3 regions of the Pseudoalteromonas sp. SR44-5 genome follow, and region 3 is predicted to be linked to each of the others. Evidence: predicted binding sites of a transcription regulator. Region 3 holds the regulator's gene; each other region holds the start of a gene.

Region 1 (5,198 bases), on a different contig from region 3:
TAGGTGACCTTGTTTATGTTTAGCAAGAACATCACGATTGACGCCAATAACTTTACCTAAATCGATGTGATGTGCCTTTAATAGATATTCATCATGCTCGGCTGCGATGTCATCTGCCATCAGCATTTTTATGTTTTTACCCTTTACATCAGTGCTATGCCAGCCGAAAATATTCTCTGCAGCGTTATTAAAGCTTAAGATAATACCGCGATTGTTAATTGTTACTATGCCATCTATAGCGGTCGATAAAATAGCCTCTAAGCGAGATTCATTCCCTGTTTTTTCTTCAAGTAACATGCGATAGCGTACCATACCGTTAATGATAGCAACTATCGCGGTTAGAATAATGGTGGCGAACACTACGCTAATAGCAACAAATGTAAGCTCTGAGCTGGCGCTGTCATTACCAATTAATGGCGAGGTTGCAACAAACCGTGTTGCCGCCATTCCCATGTAATGCATACCTGCAACAGCAAAACCCAAAATGATTGCGCTGATCAACCGCGTCTGCAAAGAATTTAGTGTTGGGAGGTGCTTTTTAATATTAAAGCGAGCATATAAAGATATAAACGCCAGTACAACGGCAACGATAATTGACAACCCAAACATCAATGGATCGTAGCGTAGCAGCGGGCTCAATTCCATTGCTGCCATACCACTGTAATGCATAGTGCCGATACCTGCGCCGAGTAGTACCGAGGGCAGTATTAAACTGAAAATAGTGGCGTTATTTTTTACTAATAATGACACGCCAGTTAGGCAGGCTAAAAATGCTGGAATGAAAGATAAAAAGGTGAGTGTTGGGTCGTAGCTGATATTTGTACACAGTGAAAATGCCAACATACCAATAAAATGCATACTCCAAATACCGCCAGAAAGTACCAAGGAAGCCGTTGAGTTGGCTAATTTTTGATAACTTTTGAAGCGTGTTTCTTTGGCCAGATCGATCATGTAAGTTGCAAAAAATGCAGAGAAAATAGCCGTTAAAACAGACAGAGCGACTAAAAATGGGTCATAAACACCATTAATAAGAAGGCTCGGATCGTGATCGGTAATAAAAAAAGCGGTAAGCATAACGGCTCAATACACTGTTATTTCAGTAATAACTAATATCACCTGAAATATATGTTAAGACAATTAATTAATTTTGCGCAAATGCCTGTTATTTGTTTACATATTTAGCTGCAAAATTTAACAAAATCAAAAACTTTTTAAAATCAATTCGCTAAGTTTCATTGTGCGCAATGATAGCATCATTTATAACCAGTTTTATAGCAGGTATTTAGCTGAACTATTTATTTTCGCAGATAAAGTAATCGGTAATTATCGGGTCATACGTTTGACAAATACGACTACGAATAATGCCAGAGAGAAACTCCCGCAAAACGCTTCAACTGCAGCAACGAATCGGGAGAAACCAACCGGAGTAATATCGCCATATCCTAAGGTTGTAAAAGTAACCACGCTAAAATAGAAGCTATTAAGTAGGGCTAATAAATTATCACTTAATGTTGCCGCCGGATTGAACTGCATAATACGACCAGCATCCATCACCCCAAAAATAAAATAACACAGGGCGCAGCAGATGATCAGTGACAAACTAAAACGGATCACATTTTCAGGCTTTTCACCATACCCGCACAACATATCAATACAGCTCGAGGCTAATCGTTTTTTTGAACCCCGTGGATATTGTGCGTGACGCATCCGCAGTTCTTTGTACGTGAAATTACCCGCCAGTTCAAATAAGCCTTGTTGTTCTGATGCTTTACGTAAATTGCGAAATATTTCTTCTGATTGTTCAAATAAGTCAAGGGCTGCGCTTTTATCTGTATGTTTAAGCGCTGCTTTAGCTTGTTTTTCCTGTAATAGTTCAGCGCCTAGCTCAATGTTATCAATACGGGTGTTGTTTAGTTTTATACCCAATAAATTTGTATCTTGTAGGTTGCAGTAATGCAGGCTTGCTTCGTGCAAGTTGGCTTTCATCAGTGAACTGTGGGCTATTTTATTATTAAACAGATGAGCGTTGGTGAGCGTTGCACGATAAAAATTACTGTAAGATAAATCAAAGCCATCCTCATCATCTTGTTTTATCAAATTAAGCCCATTAAGGTTAGCGCGTTTTAATTGCAATCCCTGTAATAATCCTCCCTTTTTTGCATAGCGCTCTAATTTTTGGGTCAGATCTAAGCCTGACTTATCAAATTTGGCATCATGCCAAAAACAAAAACCTGAACCCATGTCTGTTTCTTGACAATGATGGCCATCGGGAGAGGTATAACGACAACAAGGCTTATCAGGCATGTTTGATATCGCTTTATTTAATTCTACTTAGATATAGATTAGCAGTTATTTTGCAAGGTATTATAGTGACCTGTTAATTAGTTTAATGACTGTCGGTCAATTACAAGAGTTAGGTTTGTTTGAATATACATTAAAACGTAGTCGCCGCCGCAAAACTGTCGCTATCAAAGTCCAGCAACAAAGTGTCACAGTTTATGCGCCTGTTGGGGTTGCTAAAAAGGAACTTGAAAGCTGGCTGCTAAGTAAAACTGACTGGATCAATGCGCAAATTAACAAGCAAAGTCAAATGCTTGATACTCGCCAATACCCATTACAAGATAATCGCGTACTGGTTTTTTCACAACCTGTGATACTGACTTATGGTGTCAGCTCGCGCAGCGCATGGCAGCTAGTAAAAAATCAGCAGGGAGATGTGTTACAGCTAAATCTTTCTGGACGGGTTAAGCATCAGCAGCCAATGTACCAAACCTTGCTCGAAAGTTTTTTACATGAGCAATTAGAAAATTATATTGAAATGCGTGTACATGCTTATTGCCTACAAATGGCAGAGACTTTACCTAGCAGTATTCGCATTCATACTTATAAGCGTCGTTGGGGCAGTTGTAATCGACGACGAGAATTGACCTTTAATTTGTTATTAGCCAGTGCGCCGCAGAGTATTATTGATTATGTGATTGTGCATGAACTAGCTCACTTGAAATATTTAAATCACAGTGCCGCATTTTGGCAGCGCGTCAGTGAGTTTTATCCTGATTATAAGCAAGCAACAAAATGGTTAAAGCAACACGGTGCGAGTTTACAATGGGTAGTCGAATGAGTTAGCGAGAATCAAGTTAGCGAGGATAAAGTTACCGAGGATAAAGTTACCGAGAATAAAGTTCGAAGAATGAAGTTCGAAGAATGAAGTTTTGCTGATAGATAAGAAAAGTGGTGGAGGGAGCTGGATTCGAACCAGCGAAGGCTGAGCCGTCAGATTTACAGTCTGATCCCTTTGGCCGCTCGGGAACCCCTCCACACTAATTTTGTCGCATTTGGCCGCACTTAACTTAGCGGTAAGAAAAGTGGTGGAGGGAGCTGGATTCGAACCAGCGAAGGCTGAGCCGTCAGATTTACAGTCTGATCCCTTTGGCCGCTCGGGAACCCCTCCAATGCAACGGCGCTGATAATAGCAAAGTGAGCATTTAAGTAAAGAAAAAAGCTAAAGAAATATTAAATAAAGCCGATAAATATCTATTACTAACTGCAATCGGCTAAAGTCTATGCAAATCGATGATTTGTTAATCACAGAGAGTCAACTTAACAATCGTCTTGCCAAAAGTGTCTCAGAACACCGTCGTGGCGAGTTTGCATTATTATTGGCAATGCTTTCTCATGACGTGTTAGATTTTAGTCAATTTCATCTCCCTAAAACCCCATTTGATGCACATGCTTCAACACCAACTGAAGCGCAATTACGTGAACAATTAGGGGCAGGGCCTGAGCAAGCATTGGCTCCAGATGAATTTGATATGCTCATTGGCCAACATAATGCACAGCTATTACAACAAGGCAGCATGGCAGATATTCGTTTACGCTCGTGCCTTGCGCCGGAACCATTAGTGATCAGAGATGATAAAAACCATATTCCACTAATGGTGATTGATAATTGCGAACTAGTCGTGCGAAAGCGTCATTTAGATAAAGAAACACAGCTGGATCATCCGCAAATGGATGCGGCTGCATTTTACGATAGCCTTAATAATGCAGATCTTCATCAACCCTTACACCTTGCCCAAGCGTGATATTAAGCTGTAATAATTATCGGTAAAAATATTTTATTTATTTTAGTGTAAAAAAAGCATCCACAAACTAAATGCAATTGCTATAATGACCCCAAATGGCATTTCCAATTTACTTGGTATTATTGCCATCATCATTAAATCAAGGTAATTAGGAACGTAATGAAGAAAACATTCACGCTGAATCACGAGAAAATCAAATACCCTCGCATGGTAGATGCTGCAAAGCATGAAGTAAAAAAGTATTTGAAAAGAGAGCGTAACAAAACGTTGCCAATTGATGCTGATTACTGGGCATTTGATTGTAAATTTGGTAACACAGCTGAAGATGCCCAAGTGGTGCACGTTGCTGAAATTAGCAACTCAATCAGCGAAATTGAAAAACAAGGCTTAGAGTCGTTTTATGTTGAAATCATTGCTAGAGCTGCACAACGTCAAGTGCAAGACTCTGATGATGAAATTTAAAAGTAATTGATTTAATGAAAGAATGGGCTAAGTAGCCCATTTTTTGTGCTTGCAAAAAAGTAAGTCCAGCAGTTTATTTTGCACCCGGTTGGTGCGAAATGGATCTTTTCTCTTCTTCAGATAATGCAACCAGTTGATTTATAAGTTTTTGTAAAGTTGGTTCCGTAATTGCTATTACTTTTAATAATGCAGTTAGGAGCAAACACATGGCAAGAATGAGTTATATCAGTAGCGTCGAACGTTACCAAGAATATCAAACCGTGATCCACGACTTACTTGACTCAGTGCTAGCAAGCTTAGAAGACGGTGTTAAAAAACAACAAGATAATCGTTACTTAATCGCTCAATACCCATTTTTAGAATTACAATACTGTCTAGATAAAAATGGCGTGCAGCTAGGTAACAATGTCTGCTTTAAACGTCAGTATATGAAAACCTTAAATAATCATGGCGATTCACAGGATTTGAGTGAACGGCCGTATTTTCAAGGTATCCAACAGCAGCAACATACTCGTTTTACGCCGCCCTATATTTCGATCGCGACCAATCACTTATGTATTTCAGCAATAAAATCGTTACATGCTTCATATGGCGAAAATCGCTATTTAGTGATTGATGTATGTTTAACGCAATTAATCGAATTTATTATGG
Region 2 (5,198 bases), on a different contig from region 3:
ACGTTGACGCTCATCAAAACTAATACGAGTAGGAGAAATAAGTAAATTCGCCATTACCGCCTGGCTAAAAAAACAAAAGCTTAAAAGCAGTATCACGGTTAATTTATTAAACATTTAAATCCTTAATAATCCACTGAAATTTCTAAGTTTGTGGTTGTTGAATAGTCGCCGTCAACATATTGTTTGCTGCTTGTATTTATTTCTAATTTACCACCAATAAATACATGCACTTCGCTAAACTCATCGCTTGTTGCGTCTTTAGGAAAGCCATTTAAGGTCACTCTAAAGTCGGCACTACTACTTCCTTTAATATTGTGTTGCATAGTTGCAGGAGCCACTAAATTCATGGAAACTCGAGTGCCAGGGGGGATGTCAGTGAGTATCAGCTCAGCTGGGCGACCATCTTTAAGGATATAAATTTCGCCAGAAGTGCTAATCGAACCATCATCCTTGATAATTACAGAACCTATTTGATCACTTTTAAGAATAACTAAGGTGCCAAAATCAAGCGCTTGTTGCTCTATACTCGCGGCTCTTGTTGACTGTGAATACAGTATTGAAAGCATCGCAAATAACAACAAAAAACGCATGATTAAATTAATAAGCAACTTCTAATTGAAAAGTGCCTGTGTACTCAGTATCTCGGTACGCTTCGCTAGAAGTTGTTGATGCTGTAGAAAGAGTTGCACCAATATTAAACGATACACTGCCATCACCGTCAGCAGTTAAATTAGGCGTCACTGATGAATAATAAGCGTTTGCATTTGGACCGCTAGTGATAAAGTATGTCCAAGTACCAACCGTAAAGTTTGGCTCATTCAAACCTTGGCCATTAGAGCTCAGGGTTGTTGCTGTTGGGTTAGTAATTGATAAACGAGCATTTGGCACTACTTCCGATACTGTAAAAGATGCAGGCGAACCTTGCTCTATTATTGAAATAATCGCAGGTGCGTTATCAGTTCTAGACGATACAGGACTTGCTGTAGGCTCAGGGTTTATAACCAATGTAGCTTGGTTAACACCGTCTGGATCTGCAACCGCTCGAATTGTACCAAAATCTAAGTCATTTCCTTTGGTTAAAACGACAGTATTTTGCACTTTAACTTTCGCATCAAAGCTTTCGGTTGTTGCATAAGTAGCGAATGAGCTTGCTGTAACTGCTGCTGCCAGAAGAGTTAAAGATAATTTCATATTAAATCCTTATAAGTGATGGGACATTACCCTATGTTGCCCCTATCTTAGATATTATCGACACTCAGAACAATTACTTTAAGCTTAATTACTGAAAAATCAGAAAAATAGCTTATTTAATTACAAAGGCTGACCAACAAATGGGGCACTCAGGCATTTTTGGCCTAAATTTTGTGCTAATGAACAAAATAGATTGGCCTCGGTATAATTTTGAAATGGCCCAACTCGTAACCCATACAAGGTAACGCCTTTATTGTGACGCTCTGTCATTACAAAATCTAATTGGCTAAATGCCTGCGGATATTGTTGCTGCAACCTTGCTATTTGCGTTCTCACTCTTTGCGGTTTTAAATACAGCCCAAGTTGCGCGCCTGGCAGTGAGTTGCCATACAGTGGCAGAGGGCGGTTTTCGATAGTTTTTGAGGAGTTAGCAGTATCAGGGATCTGTATTTTTTCAGCATAATGAGCCACCGTAACATTATCTTCGCGAAGCACCGCTGGGTTTTCTGCAATATCAGTTTGAGAGGAAAGTGCCATTATTAATAGTTGCAAGTCTTCCTCCATCGCAGCTAAACGAGTAATACTCTCTTGTTGCGAGTGCCATTGCTGAACATACTCTTTGACTTGTTGATCAGAAATTAATGCAGGCTGCTGTTCCACCGGGTTAGCATTAATACTACTGCACCCACTAAGCCAGACAGTTGCTGTAACCAACACTGTGGTATACCAAGCTTGCTTTTTAAAACACATCATCTGTTAGCATCACAAAATAAATAATGCCATATTATAAGCAAAGTCAGTGCCAGTTTCAGGATTTTTAAGCAATAAAAAAGTGCCACTAAGGCACTTTTATAAATTGCATGACTAAATGAGCTTAAACTAAGGTTTTAATAAAATCACTTAGCTCATCTTTAAATTCATCACGACGCAGTGCAAATTCAATAGTGGCTTTTAAATAGCCCAACTTACTACCGCAATCATGACTACGCCCTTTTATCGCATAAGCAGCAACAGATTCTTTTTCCATTAGCATCGCAATTGCATCTGTTAACTGAATTTCGTCGCCGGCGCCTGCGGGAGTTTTTGCAAGTAATGGCCAAATATTTTTACTTAGCACATAACGACCTACCACAGCCAAATTTGATGGTGCGCTATGTAAGGGAGGTTTTTCAACCATATTAAGGATCGCTGCGCTTTGCCCTTGTTCAAGCTTTACGTCGCCTAAATCGACCACACCAAACTTATCAACATCCTGCATAGGCACAGGCTCAACCATTATTTGGCTTTCGCCGTTTGTATTAAAGCGAGTAATCATTTCAGCTAAATTATCTTTTTTAAGATTACTTTCAACATCATCTATGATCACATCAGGTAAAATAACCACAAACGGTTCGTTACCAATAATTGGCGCTGCACAGTTGATTGCGTGCCCTAAGCCTTTTGCTTCACCTTGGCGAACGTGAATAATTGTCACATCTTTAGGGCAAATAGCTTGTACTTCAGCAAGTAACTGACGCTTTACCCGCTTCTCTAGCGTTGCTTCTAGCTCAAAACTGGTATCAAAATGGTTTTCAATCGAGTTTTTACTCGAGTGAGTCACTAATACAATTTCTTTAATACCCGCAGCAACCGCTTCATTAACTACATATTGAATCAAGGGTTTATCTACAACAGGTAACATCTCTTTTGGAATAGCTTTAGTAGCTGGCAACATACGGGTGCCAAGTCCTGCGACTGGGATCACTGCTTTCATTATTCTCTCCTTAAAACTATGATGCTTATTAATTGTTACACTGAAAACGGGTATTTAATTGCTTCATGGCATTGATAGCCATTTACCTCAAAGTCATCACGGGTGACCCACGTTTCGATATCTTCGAGTGATTTAATATTTGGATTAATCGTCAGCGTCGGTGATGCAAATGGCTCACGCTGTAACTGCACATCACGCATTAATTCCAGTTGGTTCTCATAAATATGGGCATTAACGATTTTATGGTATGCCTTACCTGCTTTGTGGCCAGTGATCTGCGCGACCAGTGCAAGCAATACAAAACATTGAATTTGATTGAAATTCAAACCAAGTGGCACATCACAGCTGCGCTGATACGAGGTTAAATAAAGCGTATCGCCAAGAAGCGAAAAAGTATGCGTGTGCATACATGGGCGCAAACACCCTAACTCAAACTCACCCGGATTATAAAAAGTGATGATCTCGCCTCTGTCATCTACACCATTTTTAAGATTATCAATGACCTTTTTTAGCTGATCTAACGGTGTGCCATCAGGGCGTCGCCAATCACGAGCTTGTACGCCATATACACGGCCCATATCATCTTCACCTTTACGGTTCGGATTATTTAACCATGCTTGGTTTTCATTAGCGTTAGCATCCCAAGTCATACAACCTATGTCGCGAAATTGCGCAGCACTGCTATAACCACGTAAATAACCCAACAGCTCTGCGATGGCCGCTTTATAATAACTTTTACGGGTGGTGATCATTGGGAACTTGTTGTTCGCAACGTCGTATTCAAGCTCCGCATTAATGACTGTTAAACAACGCGTTCCTGTACGTTTATTCTCAACCCAGATACCTTCATCAACAATGCGCTGACATAACTCTAAATATTGTTTCATTATTCGCTTCTTTTTTATGCTTTACTGGCAACAGCAGGCTGTGGCTTTTTGTATGCCCATATTATCAAACCAAGACCAGCAATGACCATTGGCAATGACAATATTTGACCCATTGATATAAAATCAGCAAACAATCCTAGTTGTGCATCTGGTTCGCGCACATATTCAACGCAGAATCTAAATACCCCATAGCATAGTAAAAATAATCCGCCGACACTACCCGCTGGACGTGGCTTTTTAGTAAACACATACAAAATAATAAACAGCACGAAACCTTCTAAAAAGGCTTCATACAACTGTGAAGGATGACGCGCCAATGGCCCACCATTTGGGAATACCATAGCCCAAGGCACATCGGTAGTTCTGCCCCATAATTCGCCGTTAATAAAGTTACCAATACGTCCAGCTAAAAGACCAACCGGCACTAGCGGTGCAACAAAATCACCCACTGCAAGTAACTGTTTTTTACGTGTCCAGGCAAACACACAAATAGCGGTTATCACCCCTAAAGTGCCACCGTGGAAAGACATACCACCTTGATCGATTCTAAATAAATACAGTGGATTTTCTAAAAAGTAACTAAATTGATAAAACAGTACATAGCCAATCCGACCACCCAGAATAACCCCTAACATACCGTAGAACAGTAAATCACTGACCTCTTCTTTCGTCCAACCCGAGCCTGGTTTAGTTGCTTGCCTATTTGCCCACCACATCGCAAAAGCAAAACCAATTAAATACATTAAACCGTACCAACGTACGCTAAGAGGACCGACAGTGAAAATGATCGGATCGATCTCTGGAAATTCAAGAGCCATAAAATTAAACCTTAACTAAAAACCATTTGAAGCGCGATGATAATCAGTAACACCGCGAACACTTTTTTTATCGTTGAAACGGGTAAATAATGCGTTGCTTTGGCTCCTATTGGTGCCATAAACCACGAGGTTATTACTATACCTAATAATGCCGGTAAATACACAAAACCTGCAAAGCCATGTTGTAAATCGGTTACTTGCCAACCGGCGCTGATATATCCCACAGAGCCAAATAGCGCAATCACAATGCCACATGCTGCCGCGCAGCCTATGGCTTTTTTAATATCAACTGAAAAATAATGCAGTAGCGGCACAATCAATGCGCCGCCGCCAATGCCTATTAAACCAGAAAGTCCGCCCATTATGGCGCTAACGGCTCCAATAATAGGACCGCTTGGCATAGGTTTAGTTGCTACAGGCTTATTACGAGCAGACAACACCATACGAGCAGCAATAAACACCACACTAACAGCAAATACAATACGTAATAACTGTTCTGGAATTAAGCTCGCGGCAAAACCACTGATCAGAGCACCAAGTCCAACGCCA
Region 3 (5,198 bases):
TTGCATCAGTCACTACAAAATGCAGGCGACGAAGGTGCCGGAATAGAGCCAGGACTTGCAGAGCGACTTCAACAATCATTAAATGAAGCGCATCAAAATCAAGAAATGGCCGGTGAACCTTCGATATTGCTAACGTCAGGAATGTTACGCACTGTGTTATCTCGTTTTGTTAAGTACACCATTCCAGGATTGCGAGTGATGTCTTATCAAGAGGTACCAGACGAAAGACAGATCAAGATTGTCAGCTCAGTAGGCCAATAATCGGATTTTAAAGGGGTTGAACCATGAAAATAAAACGTTTTTTTGCTAAAGATATGCGCACCGCACTGAAAGAAGTTAAAGATGAACTCGGTGTAGATGCTGTAATCATGTCAAATAAAAAATTAGCCAATGGGGTAGAGATTGTTGCCGCCGTTGATTATGAAAAAGCAGCCCCGAAAGCACCTGCACAAGCACATGTTGCTACGGCACAAGCACAAACAAATGCTAACTTTGTTAAACCTGCGCCACAACGTTCACAGCCTGAGCCGCAAGCTGCGGTAGCTGATAGCTTACAAGCATTATTAGAGCGCCAATCACCGCGTCCACGCTCACCTGAGCTTGCATCGATGTTTAGCCAGTCAGGGATTGATACATCAACTCAGTATCAACCACAGCAAACTCGCCATGAACCACAAGCACATAATGATTTTGCTCGTCGCGATACTGCGTCGCGTCCACAAACGCAAGCACATAGCTTAGGTTTTGATGATGATCTAGAAAGTGGTTTTGATGATTTAGATACTCCGATGCCAACAAAAAGTGCAGCCAAAACAGATGAAATTACCGCTATGCGTGATGAAATGGCAGCGATGCGTCAATTACTTGAGTATCAAGTATCTGGCTTGATGCAACAAGATTTAGCGCGTCGCGACCCTACTCGCGCATGCATGATCGATCGTTTAGTCGGAATGGGTATTGACAGTGAAGTTGCAGAGCAAATGGCCTGTTTTATTCCCGATGATGTGTCACGTCAGCAAGCATGGCAAGCGCTATTGCAAATGGTTGAAAACCAAATGCATACTACAAATAATGAAATACTACGCCAAGGCGGCGTATATGCACTTGTTGGCCCTACTGGGGTTGGTAAAACTACAACCGTGGCAAAACTTGCAGCCCTTGGCGCACAAAAATATGGCGCAGATAAAGTTGCGCTTATTACCACTGATACTTACCGTATTGGCGCTTATGAACAGCTTGCTACTTATGGCCGAATCATCGGTTGTGGTGTAAAACAAGTTAAAGATGCCAATGAATTAGCAGAAGTTTTATATCATTTACGAAATAAGCGTCTAGTATTAATAGATACAGCGGGAATGAGCCAACGTGATTTACGTTTAACTGAGCAGTTAAATACACTAATGCGTAATCAACGTGTCGATATTCGCAATTATTTAGTGCTCAGTGCGACCGCACAAATTAATGTTTTACAAGAAACCGTAAGACACTTTAAGAAGGTACAATTAAGTGGCTGTATTTTCACTAAATTAGACGAATCATTAAGTTTAGGTGAGATTATTAGTATAGCGATTCAAAATCGCCTTCCAATAGGGTATCTTACTAACGGTCAGCGCGTTCCAGAGGACATTCGGGTCGCCAATGCAGAGAAATTAGTAAAAAAAGCAGAACAATTGTATTTAAAAAGAACAAAAGCACAACATTCACGACGCCAAGCAGTAGCGTCAAGCACAGTAGGGATGTATGATTAACACAGTATTAGATCAAGCAAGTGGCCTGCGTAAAATGAGTCAAAACAATAATAACGGCGTTAAAGTTATCGCTGTAACAGGTGGCAAAGGTGGCGTAGGGAAAACTAACGTCTCACTTAACACTGCGATTGCGTTGGGTCAGCTCGGAAACCGAGTGTTAGTACTGGATGCCGATTTGGGTTTAGCAAATTGTGATGTGATGTTAGGACTTAGGGTAGAGCGTAATCTATCTCATGTACTATCAGGTGAATGCGAGCTCGATGAAATTTTAGTTGAAGGGCCTGCAGGAATTAAAATAGTACCAGCGACGTCAGGCTCACAAAGTATGGTGGAACTTTCACCATCAGAACATGCTGGTTTAATTCGCGCTTTTAGTGAATTAAATACCGAATTTGATATATTAATTGTTGATACTGCTGCTGGTATCTCTGACATGGTATTAAGTTTTTCGCGCGCAGCGCAAGATGTCATGGTAGTAGTATGTGATGAACCGAGCTCAATAACTGATGCTTATGCATTAATCAAAGTATTGAGTCGTGAGCACGGTGTGTATAAATTTAAAATCGTTGCTAATATGGTGCGCAGCATGCGTGAAGGCCAGGAACTATTTGCTAAGCTCTCAAAAGTAACGGATCGCTTTTTGGATGTCTCAATGGAATTGGTGGCAACAGTCCCGTATGATGAAAATATGCGTAAAGCAACTCGTCGTCAGAAAGTGATTGTTGATTTATTTCCAAGTTCCCCAGCAGCAATAGCATTTAAAACATTAGCGACAAAAGCAGTTAAATGGCCTATACCTAATCAACCATCTGGTCATTTAGAATTTTTCATAGAAAAATTAGTAAACGGCTAACTATGACGGCATCGGTGAATAAAGCGATGGGATATCAATCGACACAAAATTTAAATGTGATTGTTGAGCGACATGCTTCCTTAGTCAAAAAAGTGGCTTGTCATTTAATCGCTCGTTTACCCGCGAGTGTGCAACTCGATGATTTGATTCAATCGGGGATGATAGGGTTAATTGAAGCATCAAAGAACTTTGATGCGACTAAAGGTGCAAGCTTTGAAACCTTTGCAGGCATTCGTATCCGTGGTGCGATGCTGGATGAAATGCGCCGAGGTGATTGGGCTCCACGCTCAGTGCACCGTAATAGCCGCAGAGTCGCTGAAGCGATTAGTGAGCTAGAAAGCAGCCTGAATCGAGAACCTAAAGACAGTGAAGTTGCTGAAAAACTTGATATTACGCTAGATGAGTACCATCATATTCTTAGTGATGTAAATTCAAGTAAAGTGTTAGGTATAGAAGACTTAGGGGTAGATGAAGATGTTATCACACCAGTGGGACATGATTTAGCACTGGACAAGCCCTTTAATAACGTTAAAAATGAACGCTTTAATCAATCATTATTAACAGCTATACAATCTTTACCTGAACGAGATGGGTTAGTATTGTCGCTGTATTATAACGATGAAATGAATTTAAAAGAGATTGGACGTATACTCGATGTAAGTGAATCGCGTGTGAGTCAGATACATGGTCAGGCGATGATTAAGCTCAAAGCAAAAATCAATGACTGGATTAATTAGTAGTAAGTAAATATAGGTTCAGACCTCACCGGAGGATGTTTTGGATAAAAACATGAAAATTCTTGTTGTTGATGATTTTTCGACGATGAGACGTATTATCAAAAATCTGTTAAGAGATTTGGGTTTTACAAATGTACAAGAAGCTGACGATGGCTCAACAGCTTTACCGATGTTGCAGAATCAAGAATTTGATTTTGTAGTTACAGATTGGAACATGCCTGGCATGCAAGGAATCGATCTCTTGCGCGCTATTAGGGCCGATGACAGCCTGAAACACATTCCTGTTTTAATGGTAACAGCAGAAGCTAAAAAAGAACAAATTGTTGCTGCTGCACAAGCTGGTGTTAACGGTTATATCGTTAAACCATTTACAGCTGCAACACTGAAAACCAAATTGGAAAAAGTGTTTGAGCGTTTAGGTTAAATAAATAGGAGAGGCTTATGTCAGCACCTGCTGCGCCTCAGATCAGTTTAGAACAAGCCCGTCAGCTTGTGGTTTACCTTGAAAACGGTGAACAAGATAAAGCTGATCAGTTAATTATTGATGCGGCGTCAAAAGAGCAATCAGAATTATTTGCCGAAGTAGGCAAACTTACGCGTCAGCTTCATGATGCGTTGAAAAATTTTGAGCTTGATACACGTTTAGCTGATTTGACCAAAGATGCACTACCCGACGCGAAGCAGCGTCTTAACTATGTTATGGAAATGACCGAAAACGCTGCTAATAAAACCATGGATGCTGTAGAAGCAAGTTTACCCATTGCCCAACAGCTTGCTGATGACATTTCAGACATTAAACCCACTTGGGATCGTTTAATGAATCGTGAAATTGAGCTAGGTGAATTTAAAAAACTTTGCCATAGCTTAGATAAGTTCATGAATAGCTCGCAAACTAAAACGGATGAGTTGCAAGGACTCATGACCAATGTGTTAATGGCACAAGATTTTCAAGATTTAACCGGTCAAGTGATCCGTCGGGTTATCGAGCTTGTTAGAGAAGTAGAAGACAGCTTGATCCACTTGTTGACAGCATTTGGCAGCCAAGATGATAGCGAAACAAAAACAATAGCACCAGTCATTGAAAAACCGCCTGCTGAAAATACACTTGCAGGCCCTGAAGGGCCAATTATTGATAAAGAATCTCGTGATGATGTTGTCTCAGGACAAGATGATGTTGATGATTTATTATCAAGCTTGGGCTTCTAAGAGGAGAAAACTGCATGAGCTTTGAAGTCGATGAAGATATTTTACAAGATTTTCTAGTAGAGGCTGGAGAAATTCTTGAGCTTTTGTCAGAACAGCTGGTGGAGCTTGAAAATAACCCAGATGATACCGAATTACTCAATGCAATTTTCCGTGGTTTTCATACGGTAAAAGGCGGCGCAGGCTTTTTAAGCATGACTGAACTAGTCGATGCTTGCCATGGTGCAGAGAACGTTTTCGATTTATTGCGTCAAGGTGTTCGTAAGGTTAATTCCGAACTGATGGACGTGATCTTGCAAGCACTCGATACTATCAACGAAATGTTTGCGACTATCCAAAGTAGAGAAAAACCAGAACCAGCAAATCCAGAATTACTCGCTGTTTTACATAAATTAGGGCTGCCGCCAACGGCTGAAGAATTAACTGGCAGTGCTGAACCTGCAGGCGATATCCCTGTTGTTGATGCTGATGATATTTTAGATGATTCTGACGATCCATTTGCGCTAGACTCATTATTTGATGGTCAAGTTGATAGCGATCAAAAAGATGTTCAAATCGATGAGATAACAGAAGATGAATTTGAGAGCCTGCTTGATGAGCTCCACGGACAAGGGCAAAGTCCTATAACGCCAACAACCACTGTCAGCAATGAATCAT

What was found. The regulator FliA, encoded in region 3, starts transcription of late flagellar genes. The targets are predictions, from matches to a motif close to CTAAAGNTNNNNNNNNNNNNGCCGATA.
Region 1: the regulator FliA is predicted to act here: its motif matches at 3,503-3,529, upstream of H5154_RS09565 (VC2046/SO_2500 family protein).
Region 2: the regulator FliA is predicted to act here: its motif matches at 1,247-1,273, upstream of H5154_RS08710 (DUF4402 domain-containing protein).

What each region holds. Positions count from the first base shown of each region.
Region 1 covers NZ_JACJDT010000013.1:53,282-58,479, reverse strand. Annotated here, with positions in the region: gene H5154_RS09590 (MHYT domain-containing protein) at 1-1,074, opposite strand, end outside; gene H5154_RS09585 (ion channel) at 1,324-2,304, opposite strand; gene H5154_RS09580 (M48 family metallopeptidase) at 2,390-3,121, shown strand; tRNA gene H5154_RS09575 (tRNA-Tyr) at 3,233-3,317, opposite strand; tRNA gene H5154_RS09570 (tRNA-Tyr) at 3,367-3,451, opposite strand; gene H5154_RS09565 (VC2046/SO_2500 family protein) at 3,564-4,085, shown strand; gene H5154_RS09560 (DUF6172 family protein) at 4,245-4,547, shown strand; gene H5154_RS09555 (general glycosylation pathway protein) at 4,754-5,198, shown strand, end outside.
Region 2 covers NZ_JACJDT010000011.1:109,642-114,839, reverse strand. Annotated here, with positions in the region: gene H5154_RS08720 (molecular chaperone) at 1-114, opposite strand, end outside; gene H5154_RS08715 (DUF4402 domain-containing protein) at 123-590, opposite strand; gene H5154_RS08710 (DUF4402 domain-containing protein) at 598-1,191, opposite strand; gene H5154_RS08705 (SPOR domain-containing protein) at 1,312-1,944, opposite strand; gene galU (UTP--glucose-1-phosphate uridylyltransferase GalU) at 2,066-2,944, opposite strand; gene H5154_RS08695 (thymidylate synthase) at 2,980-3,831, opposite strand; gene lgt (prolipoprotein diacylglyceryl transferase) at 3,846-4,649, opposite strand; gene H5154_RS08685 (sulfite exporter TauE/SafE family protein) at 4,661-5,198, opposite strand, start outside.
Region 3 covers NZ_JACJDT010000014.1:24,623-29,820, reverse strand. Annotated here, with positions in the region: gene flhA (flagellar biosynthesis protein FlhA) at 1-261, shown strand, start outside; gene flhF (flagellar biosynthesis protein FlhF) at 285-1,748, shown strand; gene H5154_RS10000 (MinD/ParA family protein) at 1,741-2,601, shown strand; gene H5154_RS09995 (RNA polymerase sigma factor FliA) at 2,628-3,338, shown strand; gene cheY (chemotaxis response regulator CheY) at 3,379-3,762, shown strand; gene H5154_RS09985 (protein phosphatase CheZ) at 3,780-4,544, shown strand; gene H5154_RS09980 (chemotaxis protein CheA) at 4,559-5,198, shown strand, end outside.